2 regions of the Levilactobacillus sp. FUA 3915 genome follow, and region 2 is predicted to be linked to the other one. Evidence: predicted binding sites of a transcription regulator. Region 2 holds the regulator's gene; the other holds the start of a gene.
The links. The regulator Rex, encoded in region 2, represses fermentation and respiration genes when NADH is low (regulators of the CRP and FNR family bind a similar motif). The targets are predictions, from matches to a motif close to TTGTGAANTANTTCACAA.

Region 1 (6,074 bases), 340 kb from region 2:
CAGCGCGTATCTCCGTGTGTTGCGCTAACGCCTTGAAGACATCGCCAGGTATAATTTACGCAAATTTCAATCCGATTTAAGGGGATGATGGCGGTGAAAAAGCAAGACTTCATCATTGATGCCAACTTCAAACGACTGCGGAACTATTGGCTGGCTTACGCACTGGGCCTGGTTACTTACCTGCTGGGACTTTTGGTTAATTGTCGCTTGGTTTTCGGCCAATTTGTGCCGGTGTGGGACGGTGTTTCCTGGTACCTGACGTTTAACCTAGTGGTACTCTTTCCGGTGGTCTGCATTGTCGGTGAAAAAGTGATTGTCCGCCATTACCGAAGCAGGGTGCCACAGGTTGGTGACGCCTCGACCGCACTTCAGAATCAACATATCTATGTGCACATGGGTGGGCCGTTCTTGATAGGTGGGTCCATGCGTGTTAAACGAACGAACAGTCACACTGGTGATTTTGATTATGTGACTCGCCGGTTGATTGATTTCTTGGGTGTCGTGTTGGCGCCACTAGTTTTAGTCGGGGTGTTGGGGATACTTGGCTGGCAAAAGCTGACAGATAGGTAGGTAGAACAATAGCGCTCACCGCAAAAGGTGGGCGCTATTGTTCAGTTAGGTTTAGCGAATTGCCCGCGTTAACTCGTCCGCTAAGAAACACGTTAGCTGCTGAATGATCGGATCTGCTGTGGTCAAGTGCATGATGGACGTGTCGGTGCGGATAAAGTTAGTCGGCAGGGGCATTAGGTTGTAGCGGCCTGCAGGCAAGTGGCGTTCGGCTAATTTACGGGTCGTGATGGTCGTGGCGTTTGCCATTTGAAAAACAGTCTCCAGAGCACTGGCCGGCGTTGGCAAGAAGAGTTGGTTGCGGGGGTGAATGCCGACCCGCTTGAAGAGATTATCGACGTAGGCTTGAAATTCAGAATGGCCAGAAAGCCCGACGTAGCGGCACTCCGCCATTCTGGTCAGCGTGTCGTCCTCCAATGGCAGATAAAGCGTGCTGGGATCGAACGGCTGACAGGAGTCGGCAATTGGCAGATAAAAAACGGGCGAGGGGAGGTCGGTGATCTCAATGTCCGCGGCGTTCCAGCGCTGACCAATGGTAATATCGATGGCGCCCTCGGCCAAGTCGCTGGCCACGTGGCGGGTCTGCGATTGGGCGAGCTCGATGTTGGCCTGAGGATGGGCGTCCAGGTAGCGCGTAATGGCGTCGATAATATCTTCGGTCAGAAAGGGATTCCCGTTGCTGATGCGGATGGGGCGAGACTGTTGGGCCTTGAGGTTTTCAATGCCGGCATTCAAGCTGTCCTCGGCACTGGCAATTTTTTTCAGGCTGTTAAGGATAAAAACGCCAAATTTGGTGAGTTCGATTGGCTTGTCACGGCGGTTGATCAGGACGACGCCGAATTTGGTTTCCTCGTCCTTTAAAATGCGGCTCACGTAGGGCTGACTCAGGTAAAGACGGTCGGCAATTTCTGAGATGGTGGCGGAAAATTCGACTGATTGCAGAATACTTAACAAGGTTCGTTGACGATTCATGAGATTAGACTCCTTTGAACATAGGTTATTACACTTTGGTTATATTTTGGAAATGAATCCGTATTGGTCAAACACGTTCTTTGCTAATATAATAGCACTTGTGAATAGATTTACAAATTAAAAATAATCAAAAATAACCCAGGAGGTAATAGTCATGACCAATCGAATTTGTGATATTTTAGGAATTGAGAAGCCCATTATTCAGGGGCCACTACTGTGGTTGACGGATGCTAAATTAGTGGCCGCCGTTAGTAATGCCGGTGGTTTAGGGATGTTGGGGTTCAACGCGGGCCAAACCACGGGCACCAAGTCCTTAGATGAGACGATTGACCGGATGCGCGCAGAAATCCACAAGACCAAGGCATTGACGGACAAGCCGTTTGGATTGAATTTCGGACCGACCGGCGATCCTAAGACCGATACCTTTACGCGGCCAACACTAGATCTGATCTACGCCGAAAAGATTCCGGTCGTGGCCTACGTGGGGCCAATCGTTCCAGCGCTGTTCAAGGAATTACACGAACACGGGGTCAAAATCGTCTACCGGTACATCACACCGTCCGTTGAGAACGCCCAAGAAGCCGAAGCCAATGGTGCCGACGTCATTGTGGCCACCGGTTTTGACGAGGGGGGTACCGTGCCCGAAAGAACGGTGGGGACCCTGTCCATCGTGCCATTACTGGTCGATGCGGTTGATCATACCCCAATCATGGCCGCCGGCGGCATTACGGATGCGCGGACGGCGAAGGCCGCTTTTGCCCTTGGTGCGGAAGGCGTGTACTGTGGTACGGCCTTTCTGATGAGTCAAGAATCGCGGATGGCCGAGAACATCAAACAACAAGGTGTTACGACTAATGCCGATGACATGTTGATGTACCGGTCAGAGCCAGCCTACTACCGGTCCTTGCCGGGCGAACTGCCGAACCACTTAATGGAGATGAACCAAGCTGGCGCAACCGGTCAGGAAATCTTCAAGGCCTCTAATGCGTATGATGGTATGCGCCAGGGGATGCTGGTCGGGGACCTCAGTAAGGGGTACGCCTCATTTGGTTTAGGGATTTCAAACATTCACACGATTGATGCCGTACAAACAATTGTTGACCGAATCAGCGCAGGAATTCCTGCATAGAAATTGAAAAGGAGCCGTGACGATTGGGTCACAGCTCCTTTGCTATATCATTTACATTAAAAGTCGTTCGGCATATTTTCCTGTTGCTGTTCCTTGGCCTTGACCATGGGCGCATCTTCTTGCCAGTAGGCCAGCCATTCACCATGCGTGGTCAGGCTTTCCAGGTCGAGTTGGTCCTTAACCAAAAAGTCTTGTTCGAGCCGCTCTTTGAAAGTCGTGAGGAGGTGTTGCATGGTCGCGAGGTTGGCATTCAAGTCGTCGCTACCCAGGTTGGCAATATCCGTTTCAAATTCCGTGCGGATAGCGGTTTCAATTTTACGAAGCTGCCGTTCCTTGTCGCGGGCTAACTTCGGTTGGTTGTGGACGTCAAACGCCATGGCGGGACTCACGCCAACGAATTGGGCGCTGATTTTAGGTAAGTCGAGGCCGTAGGGAACCTGATCCTCATCCCGGTTGCCATAAACGGTAAAGTCGCGAATGACCGTTAAGATTTCTGTCATGTGATTTTCTCCTTTTTAGGAACAATGTTAACTCAAGTTTACGGCATGGAAAAACCCACGTCAAACGGAGCCGCGGGCAGGGTTTGACGTGGGTTGGATTTTGAAATTTTTTGCATGGGATTTGGGTGGTGCGGGGGTAGTCGATGGAAAAAGTTGAGTCAGTTTGAAACGTTTGATTGGCTAATTCCATTTTATTTTTTGGTGCTGAATCCCTTTGAAACGTGCTACGCGGGGCAGGTCCCTGTAATCTTAACTACTGGTTTAGTGAGAGACTTGTGCGTTGACCAGGAAACGGCTTTAGGTCGTTTGACTGGTTCTACACGGCTCTATCCCGTATCTGGCAGCTTCTGAAACGTGCTCCGCGAGCCAGACTCCTGCGCTTAACCCGGCTAAGAAAATATCCCAAGTTCGGGGATATTCCCTTAGCCACGTTAATGCTCAGAGTCTAAGCGGCTCGCTCCGCACTCTGTCTACCAGCTAGCCTTCCGGACCCCGGGAATCTGTCCCTGATGGGCTAATTGGCGGAAGTTTAACCGGGACAACCCGAACTTGCGCATGTAGGCGTGTGGCCGGCCATCGAGGTGGTCTCGGTGGTGCATCCGGGTTGGGGAGGCATCCCGCGGTAACAGGGCGAGTGCTTCGTAATCGCCCGCTGCCTTTAATTCAGCGCGGCGTTCCGCGTACTTTTCAACGGTTTTTTCAATCCGTTTTGCTTTTGCAATCTTTGACTTCTTTGCCATGAATAGATGTCGCTCCTTTATAAATAGTAATAATTACGTTTTACTAACTTATCATAGTGGCCATTTAACTGTCAAACAAAGCGACTCGAGAATTCCTAGTAGGCGTAATCACTTAACGTTGCGAAAAAAATCTGACCGCCCACATCAAGTGGAAAGTCAGATTTTTTTCAACGATATTTAGAAAAACGCATGCAGAAAAACTTTCTGCTAATGTTCGCAATAAGATAAGACGACCACCGCAAGTAAGCCCGTGATGGTGGGCTAAACAAGTGTCAGTCACAGACCTGATGAAAATGCGCCAGCGCGGTAAGTATCAGTGACCAGAGGTGGGTCAAAATGCCCAGCTGTGTCGGTGGTCTTGGCTGAGGTTTTTTCTCAGCCTAGCCCACGGGACGACCTTTGAGACCGCACTTCGGCTCAAAGTCGAGGTGGAAGCCCGCTTCTCAGGCTGGAACCGACCCCATAGCAGGGCGTTTTGAACCCACCGTCGGGAACGGAAAGTTACCGCAGACAAGCGTACTTTTCACCAGGTCTGTAGCGAGGGCAACGACCGTTTAGCCCACCAAAATCAAAGGCTTAGTAAGTGATGTCGTAGATGATTTCGTCGCGCTTGGTCTCGCCTGGCGCCAGCTTAACGTCCCCAAATTCAGGGAAGTTCTGGGAGTCGGGAAGTCCTTGTGCTTCCAACGCAACGCCCATGTAAGGCTGGCCAGCGCCGGTCGTCAACTTCATGTCGGACGTGAAGGAGTTCGCGGTGAAGACCACAAGACCGTTACGCTTAGACTTGATGGTGACGGCCCGGTTGGATTGTGGATCGGATAATTTAGCAACCATGTCGTCGGCACCGGGAACCACGTGGTACACGTCATCGAAGCCCTTTTCGGGGATGTCTTGGAGTCCACGGATGGCCTTGCCTAAGTTTTGACCGTCGGCGAAGTCGTAAGGGGTGCCAGCGTTAGCGACCATCTTCCCGGTTGGTAATTTTTCGCCATCCAGGTCGAGGTGTTCTTGACTGTTGATCTGCAACGTCTGCCCAGAAATCAACTGGTCATCGCCGACGTTAAAGTAGACGTGCAGCGTGGGGTTGAAGAGGGTGAGCGCCGTACTAGTCGCCTCGAAGGCCAGGGTCACACGGTCATGGTTGTCCAGACTGTAGATCATTTTAGCGGTCAGGTCACCAGGGAAGGAGTCGTCGGTGCTCTTGAAGGTGTGAGTCAAAATGATCCGTGCCTTGTCGGGGTCCGTGGTGTCCAGGTTACCGGCCCAGTTGACCGTGTTGAAGCCGTGGGGACCACCATGCAGGGTATTCTTTCCTTCATTAGGATCAACGTGAACGGTTTGACCGTCTAAGTCGAAAGTGCCCCGGGTAATCCGGCCAGCAGTTCGGCCAATGCCCATGCAAACGTAGAACGGATTGTCTAGGTAATCGGCCATCTTGTGGTAAGATAGCACCAGATTCTTATCACCCTTGGCAGTCGGCACCATTAACTGGTGCAACGTGGCTCCCCAGCTCAGGATGGCAAGCTTCACACCATTGTCATTTTCAATGGTGTATTCAGTGACGGCTTCATTTTGGTAAGTATCCCAGTGGTTCGTAGCAGTTTGCATAGCAAGTCCTCGTTTTCTATTTGTCTAAAGCGGTTTCATTTAAGTCTATCATATATTTTTGTCCGGACAATTGTCAAATGAATTTCTAACAAAAACCAATAATTGGTGCGGTTAATCACAAGACAGTCGTGAAGCAACGTTTGTTTGACCAAGATAGGCCATAACTTATGCGGATGAATTTTCGCGTAAAAATGTTAACGGTGACAAATGTTTTGTGAACGAAATTTCACTTGTGTACAATTGAGAGAACTGGCATAATGGATTAGTTTAAGGAGGGTTGCGGTATGTGGCGTAAATTACGTTGGTTGCCAATGGTTTTGGGTGCAAGTTGGTTGGGGTTTCACTGGGCAAGTCGGCAGACGACCCCGGCAGAGCCCTTGCGACGACGGCGACCACGGTTCACTTACACGACAACGCCGACACTCTTTATTCCTGGTTGGGGTGGCAACGCGTGGACCTATAATGGGTTATTGCGGTGGCTGGCCCGAGCCGGATTTGGTCACAAAGTGTTAACGGTGCGCGTCGACCGTCACGGGGAGTTACATGTCACTGGAAAAT
Region 2 (6,074 bases):
GTTGCCCAGATGGTGAAGCAGGGGAGTGGGAGCGTCGTCAACATGAGCTCGATTCTCGGGGTCGTGGGCGCTGCCAAGTCGCAGGCCTATTCCGCAGCCAAGGCCGGTGTGGCTAACTACACCAAATCCCAGGCCGTTACCTATGCGCAACAGGGTATCCGGTTCAACTCGGTAGCACCAGGCTACGTGGCGACACCGCTTCTGAAGACGTTGCCACCAGAGGTGACCGGACCGATGGTGGGTAAGATGCCAATCGGCCGGCTAGCCGAACCAGCAGAAATCGCCAACGTCATTGCCTTCATCGCTAGTGATGAGGCGTCATTTGTGACCGGCGCCACGATTAACGTCGATGGCGGATACACCGCTTTATAAAAGGGTAAATTAAAACCGTTTCACTCGCGTCCCTTAGGGGATAACGGGTGAAACGGCTTTTTAATTAATCGTTAAAATCTTCTAAGGCTAAACTCTTTTCCGTCCATTCTTCTTCGGTGGCGTCGAGGTCCGTGGTGACCGCAGTCAATTGTGCCTGCAGGTCAGCTAGCTTCTCGGCATCGTTGAAGTTGTCCGGTGAACTCATGTCCGTTTCGATAACGTTTTTTTGTTGTTCGAGGTCACCGAGCTTGGCTTCCAGCGCCTCGACCTGGCGGCTTAATTTCCGCTTGGCCTTTTGCTGCTCCTTTTGTTGCTGGTAGTCGACCTGCGTTTGCTTCGGGGCAACCACGGTTGGGTGGGCTTCCTCGGCTTCGGCGGCTTCCTTGGCGGCGTACGCATCCTGTTCCGCCTTTTTCTCCATGTAGTAATCGTAATTACCTAGGTAACGAATCGTGCCGGTTGGGGCCAATTCAACGACTTGTGTGGCGACCTGATTGATGAAGTACCGGTCATGGGAAACGAAGAGGATGGTCCCGTCGAAGTCATTCAGGGCATTTTCCAAGACCTCGCGGCTGTCGATGTCCAAATGGTTCGTCGGTTCGTCCAGCATCAGAAAGTTATCGTGCCGTAACGCCAGCTTGGTCAGCAGGAGCCGGGCCCGTTCACCCCCACTAAGACTGTGGACGCTCTTGTCGACGTCGCTCCCGGTGAACAGAAAGCTTCCGAGAATAGAGCGAATATCGCCTTCAGGGGTCGTGGGATGGTCGTCCCACAGTTCATGCAAGACGGTCTTCTTCTCGTGCAACGTGGCTTGGTCTTGGTCGTAGTAGCCCGTGTCCACGCCGGTACCAAAGATGATTTGGCCTTGAAGGGCGGGAATGCGACCCAGAATCGTTTTCAACAGGGTTGATTTGCCGATACCGTTGGGGCCAACGATAGCGACGGCTTGGTGTTTCTTGATGTCGAGGGTGACCGGGGCGCAGAGCACCTGTTGGTCGTACCCGACAGCACCGTTGACCACGTCTAACACGACGTTCCCACTTTGGCGGTGGGGCGTGAAGGAGAAGCGGGCGACCTTTTCATCCCCCTCGGGCTTCTCCATGCGGTCCATCTTGTCCAGCTGCTTCCGGCGAGCCTGGGCCCGTTTGGTCGTTGATGCGCGAACAATGTTCTTGTTCACAAAGTCTTCGAGCTTGCCGATTTCAGATTGCTGCTTGTCGTATTCCTTCCATTCGCGCCGTAGCCGTTCGGCCTTAGCGGAAATGTAGTGAGAATAGTTGCCCGGATAGTGGACCAGGCCGCCGTGCGCCATGTCGTAGACGTCGTTGACCACGTGATCCAGGAAGTACCGGTCATGGGAAACGACGAGAATGGCGCCAGAATAACCTTGGAGGTAGCCTTCGAGCCAGGTCAACGTTTCAACGTCCAAATGGTTGGTAGGTTCGTCCAAAATGAGCAAGTCGGGCCGTTCCAACAGCAGTTTGGCCAAGGCCAATTGGGTCCGTTGTCCACCCGAGAGTTCATTGATGGGCTTATCGTAGTATTCCTCGCCAAATTCAAAACCGTGAAGAACACCGCGAATCTCGGCCTGGTAGCCGTACCCATTGTGGTCGCTAAAATCTTGTTGTAGCTGATCGTAGGTTGCACTGATTTGGGCAAATTGTTCCTCGTCGGCAATGATGGCGGGGTCACTCATCTGTGTTTCAAGTTCGTGAATCCGTTTCTCCGTCGCCCGGACCTCGGCGAAGACCTCCAGCATTTCGTTCCAAACCGTTTTAGATGAGGCTAAGCCGGCGTTTTGCGCTTGGTAGCCCAGGGTAAGTCCCCGTTTAGTGGTAATTTGACCGACATCCGGGGTGGTTTCGCCGGCAATCATTTTGAGCAGGGTGGATTTCCCGGCACCGTTGCGGCCAACTAGGGCGACGCGACCGTGTTCAGGGACATCCAGACTGACATTTTCAAACAGGACGGTGGCGCCGAATCGGCGGGTAACCTGTTGCACTTGTAAAAGTATCACGGTGAACCGACCTCCTTATATTTTTTAGTTTAATTCATGTTGATGGTTAATTAGTTATTCGTTGGTCAGCTGAAGCGAAAGCCACGAAAAAGCAAGTGGCGCGACGGCTCCCGGCTATTTTGGCCACCTACAGTGAGGGGCTGACCTGACCAACGCAGATACGTCTATTTTAGCATATTCTGGGATTAGACCGAAATTAGTAAAGAATTGTGAAAAATATTTGCAAATTCTTTCACAAGACCAGTGGTTATGCTATAATTTGTAAGAAAGTCAATTTCACAATCAGGATGTCATTTAGAGAAAGTGTTATCGCCGACTGGTGGTAACTCGTAATATTGATTAGGAGGTCTCGTTTTTTGACTGAACAAAAGATTCCCCGCGCTACAGCAAAGCGGTTACCCATTTACTATCGTTACTTAAACATTTTGTTGGATGCAGACAAGACACGTGTTTCTTCGACGGAATTGTCAGAAGCCGTTAAGGTTGACTCTGCCACCATTCGTCGTGATTTCTCGTACTTCGGTGCCCTCGGTAAACGGGGATACGGTTACGATGTTGAGAGCTTAATTAAGTTCTTTAAGAAAATTTTGAACCAAGATCGGCTGACGAACGTTGCCTTGATTGGGGTCGGGAACTTGGGCCATGCGCTCTTGAACTTCAACTTCCATCAAGACGGAAACGTGCGGATCAGTGCGGCCTTTGACGTGAACGCAGATATTGCCAACACGATTCAAAGCGGCGTGCCGATCTACCCCATGTCAGAGCTGCGGACACAGCTGGAAGAACAACAGATTCAAGTGGCCATCTTAACGGTCCCAGCCGACGTAGCCCAATCCGTCACAGATGACGCCGTTGCCGGCGGGGTGAAGGGTATCTTGAACTTCACACCACTGCGGGTCACGGTGCCTAAGGATGTCCGTGTGCAAAACGTTGATTTGACCAACGAATTGCAAACGCTGATCTATTTCTTGGAACACTACAACAAAGAATAATCAGGGAGTCGTAATCTATTCGTAGGTTGCGGCTTTTTTGTTGCCATTTGTGAAAGACTGCGGTCAAATTTGCCGAAATTGGTGAAAAAAGCCTTCACTTTGACGACTTTGTGATTGTGTACTTAAAAACAACTACGTTAACTGTGTCGACGGTCATCAGATTGGGGGCCTAGTCACTCAGGGGGCAACAGGGCCATACCCCCGCATGTTAGTGCTGGAAGCGACCGCTATCTTGGCCCGATGCCAAACTGATTGGTTTACCGAGCAGGGGAGCATATCAAATTAATGGCAATTTGTCAGGAGGTCGGTATGATAGGAAACAACGAGGATGGTCAGTCCAGCTGATGGGGACTTGAAAGTGGCGGGCTAGTGGCGCCAAGTTGGCCTAATTGCCGGCCGGTGGTGCCAGTTGCGCCCTGCCGCCCACTGGTGGATTTCCGTCTGACTGGAGGCGCTGCCAACGAGATGTTGCCGGTCTTCGTCTATGAATAAATTCATACAATGTGCGGTCATCCTTAGGCCCACAAGGCATCAGTGGACTGACCAATTAGCACTCGAGAATTTGTTTGCCAAATTCCTTGATTTTTACGAGGAAAAACCATATATTAGATATTGTGATTAGCACTTATGTTAGTCAAGTGCTAACAGTGCTAAAAAGTAAGTTTATTGGAGGGATTCAAGTGTTAAAACCATTAGGAGACCGCGTCATTTTGGATCAACCACAAGAAGAAGAAACTACGGTTGGTGGCATTGTTTTAGCAAGTAATGCTCAGGAAAAGCCTTCAACGGCCAATGTCGTTGCTGTCAGCGATGGCCGTGTGTTAGACAATGGCGATAAGGTAGCCCCAGCTGTTAAGGTTGGCGACAAGGTATTGTTTGATAAGTATGCCGGTACGGAAGTTAAGTACGAAGACAAGACTTACCTTGTTTTACACGAAAAGGATTTAGTCGCTGTCGTTGACTAATTGCTTTCCCACTAATACGTGCAACTATTTAAAAAATTTAGTATGAGGTGAATGTAAAAAATGGCTAAAGAATTAAAGTTCTCTGAAGATGCACGCAGCAAGATGCTTGCTGGTGTTGATAAGTTAGCTGATACGGTCAAGACCACCTTAGGGCCTAAGGGTCGTAACGTGGTTTTGGAACAAAGCTACGGCAACCCAACCATCACGAATGATGGTGTTACGATTGCTAAGGCAATTGAATTAGACGATCACTTTGAAAACATGGGTGCGAAGTTAGTTTCCGAAGTTGCTTCCAAGACCAACGATATCGCTGGTGATGGGACCACGACGGCCACTGTCTTAACGCAAGCCATCGTTAACGAAGGGATGAAGAACGTCACTGCCGGTGCCAACCCTGTTGGTATCCGTCGCGGGATCGAAAAGGCTACTGACGCCGCTGTGGATGCTTTACACAAGATGTCCATCGACGTGAAGACTAAGGAAGATATCGCCCAAATCGCTTCTATTTCATCTGCCAGCAAGGAAACAGGTAAGTTAATTGCTGACGCCATGGAAAAGGTTGGAAACGACGGGGTCATCACCATTGAAGAATCTCGTGGGGTTGATACCAGCTTGGACGTTGTTGAAGGGATGCAATTCGATCGTGGGTACATGTCACAATACATGGTTACCGACAACGATAAGATGGAAGCAAACCTCGACAATCCTTACATCTTGATTACCGACAAGAAGATTGCCAACATTCAAGACATCTTGCCATTGTTACAATCCGTTGTTGAACAAAGCCGTTCACTCTTGATCATCGCTGATGACATCACCGGTGAAGCTTTACCAACCTTGGTATTGAACAAGATGCGTGGGACCTTCAACGTGGTTGCTGTTAAGGCACCTGGTTTTGGTGATCGTCGTAAGGCCCAATTGGCTGATATCGCGACCTTAACTGGTGGGACTGTAATTACCGATGACTTAGGTCTGAACTTGAAGGACACGACCATCGATCAATTAGGTCAAGCCCAAAAGGTTAACGTGACGAAGGATGACACCACCATCGTTGAAGGTGCTGGTGCTAAGGACCAAATCGCTGCTCGGGTTGCTGAAATCAAGGGTCAGATTGACGATACGACTTCTGACTTTGACCGCGACAAGCTGAAGGAACGTTTGGCTAAGTTATCCGGTGGGGTTGCCGTCGTTCGTGTCGGTGCCGCTACGGAAACTGAATTGAAGGAACGTAAGTACCGGATCGAAGATGCCTTGAACGCTACCCGTGCGGCCGTTGAAGAAGGCTTCGTTGCTGGTGGTGGGACTGCTTTGATCAACGTCATCAAGGACGTTGCCAAGGTTGAAGCCGAAGGCGACGAACAGACCGGTGTGAACATCGTGCTGCGTGCCTTGGAAGAACCTGTTCGTCAAATCGCTCAAAACGCCGGGGTCGAAGGCTCTGTTGTTGTTGAACATTTGAAGAGTGAAAAGCCTGGTGTTGGTTACAACGCTGCTGACAACACCTACGAAGACATGGTTAAGGCCGGTATCACTGACCCTACCAAGGTCACCCGTTCTGCTCTGCAAAACGCTGCCTCCGTCTCAGCTCTGTTGTTGACGACTGAAGCCGTTGTTGCTGAAAAGCCAGAAGACAATCCAGCACCCGCTGCACCAGCTGCTAACCCAGGAATGGGCGGCATGATGTAAGCGACTGCTTCATTAAAATGATTATCAAAAAACGAGAAGATT

Region 1: ACEPST_RS03305 (NAD(P)H-dependent flavin oxidoreductase) is a predicted target of Rex. The motif match lies at 1,638-1,655, and genes of this name have one in related genera.

Annotation. Positions count from the first base shown of each region.
Region 1 covers NZ_CP168704.1:642,754-648,827, reverse strand. Annotated here, with positions in the region: gene ACEPST_RS03315 (hypothetical protein) at 94-570, shown strand; gene ACEPST_RS03310 (LysR family transcriptional regulator) at 622-1,539, opposite strand; gene ACEPST_RS03305 (NAD(P)H-dependent flavin oxidoreductase) at 1,694-2,668, shown strand; gene ACEPST_RS03300 (hypothetical protein) at 2,725-3,168, opposite strand; gene rpsN (30S ribosomal protein S14) at 3,639-3,908, opposite strand; gene ACEPST_RS03290 (aldose epimerase family protein) at 4,485-5,516, opposite strand; gene ACEPST_RS03285 (alpha/beta hydrolase) at 5,801-6,074, shown strand, end outside.
Region 2 covers NZ_CP168704.1:304,395-310,468, reverse strand. Annotated here, with positions in the region: gene ACEPST_RS01860 (SDR family NAD(P)-dependent oxidoreductase) at 1-372, shown strand, start outside; gene ACEPST_RS01855 (ABC-F family ATP-binding cassette domain-containing protein) at 437-2,389, opposite strand; gene ACEPST_RS01850 (redox-sensing transcriptional repressor Rex) at 2,746-3,381, shown strand; gene groES (co-chaperone GroES) at 4,062-4,346, shown strand; gene groL (chaperonin GroEL) at 4,407-6,032, shown strand.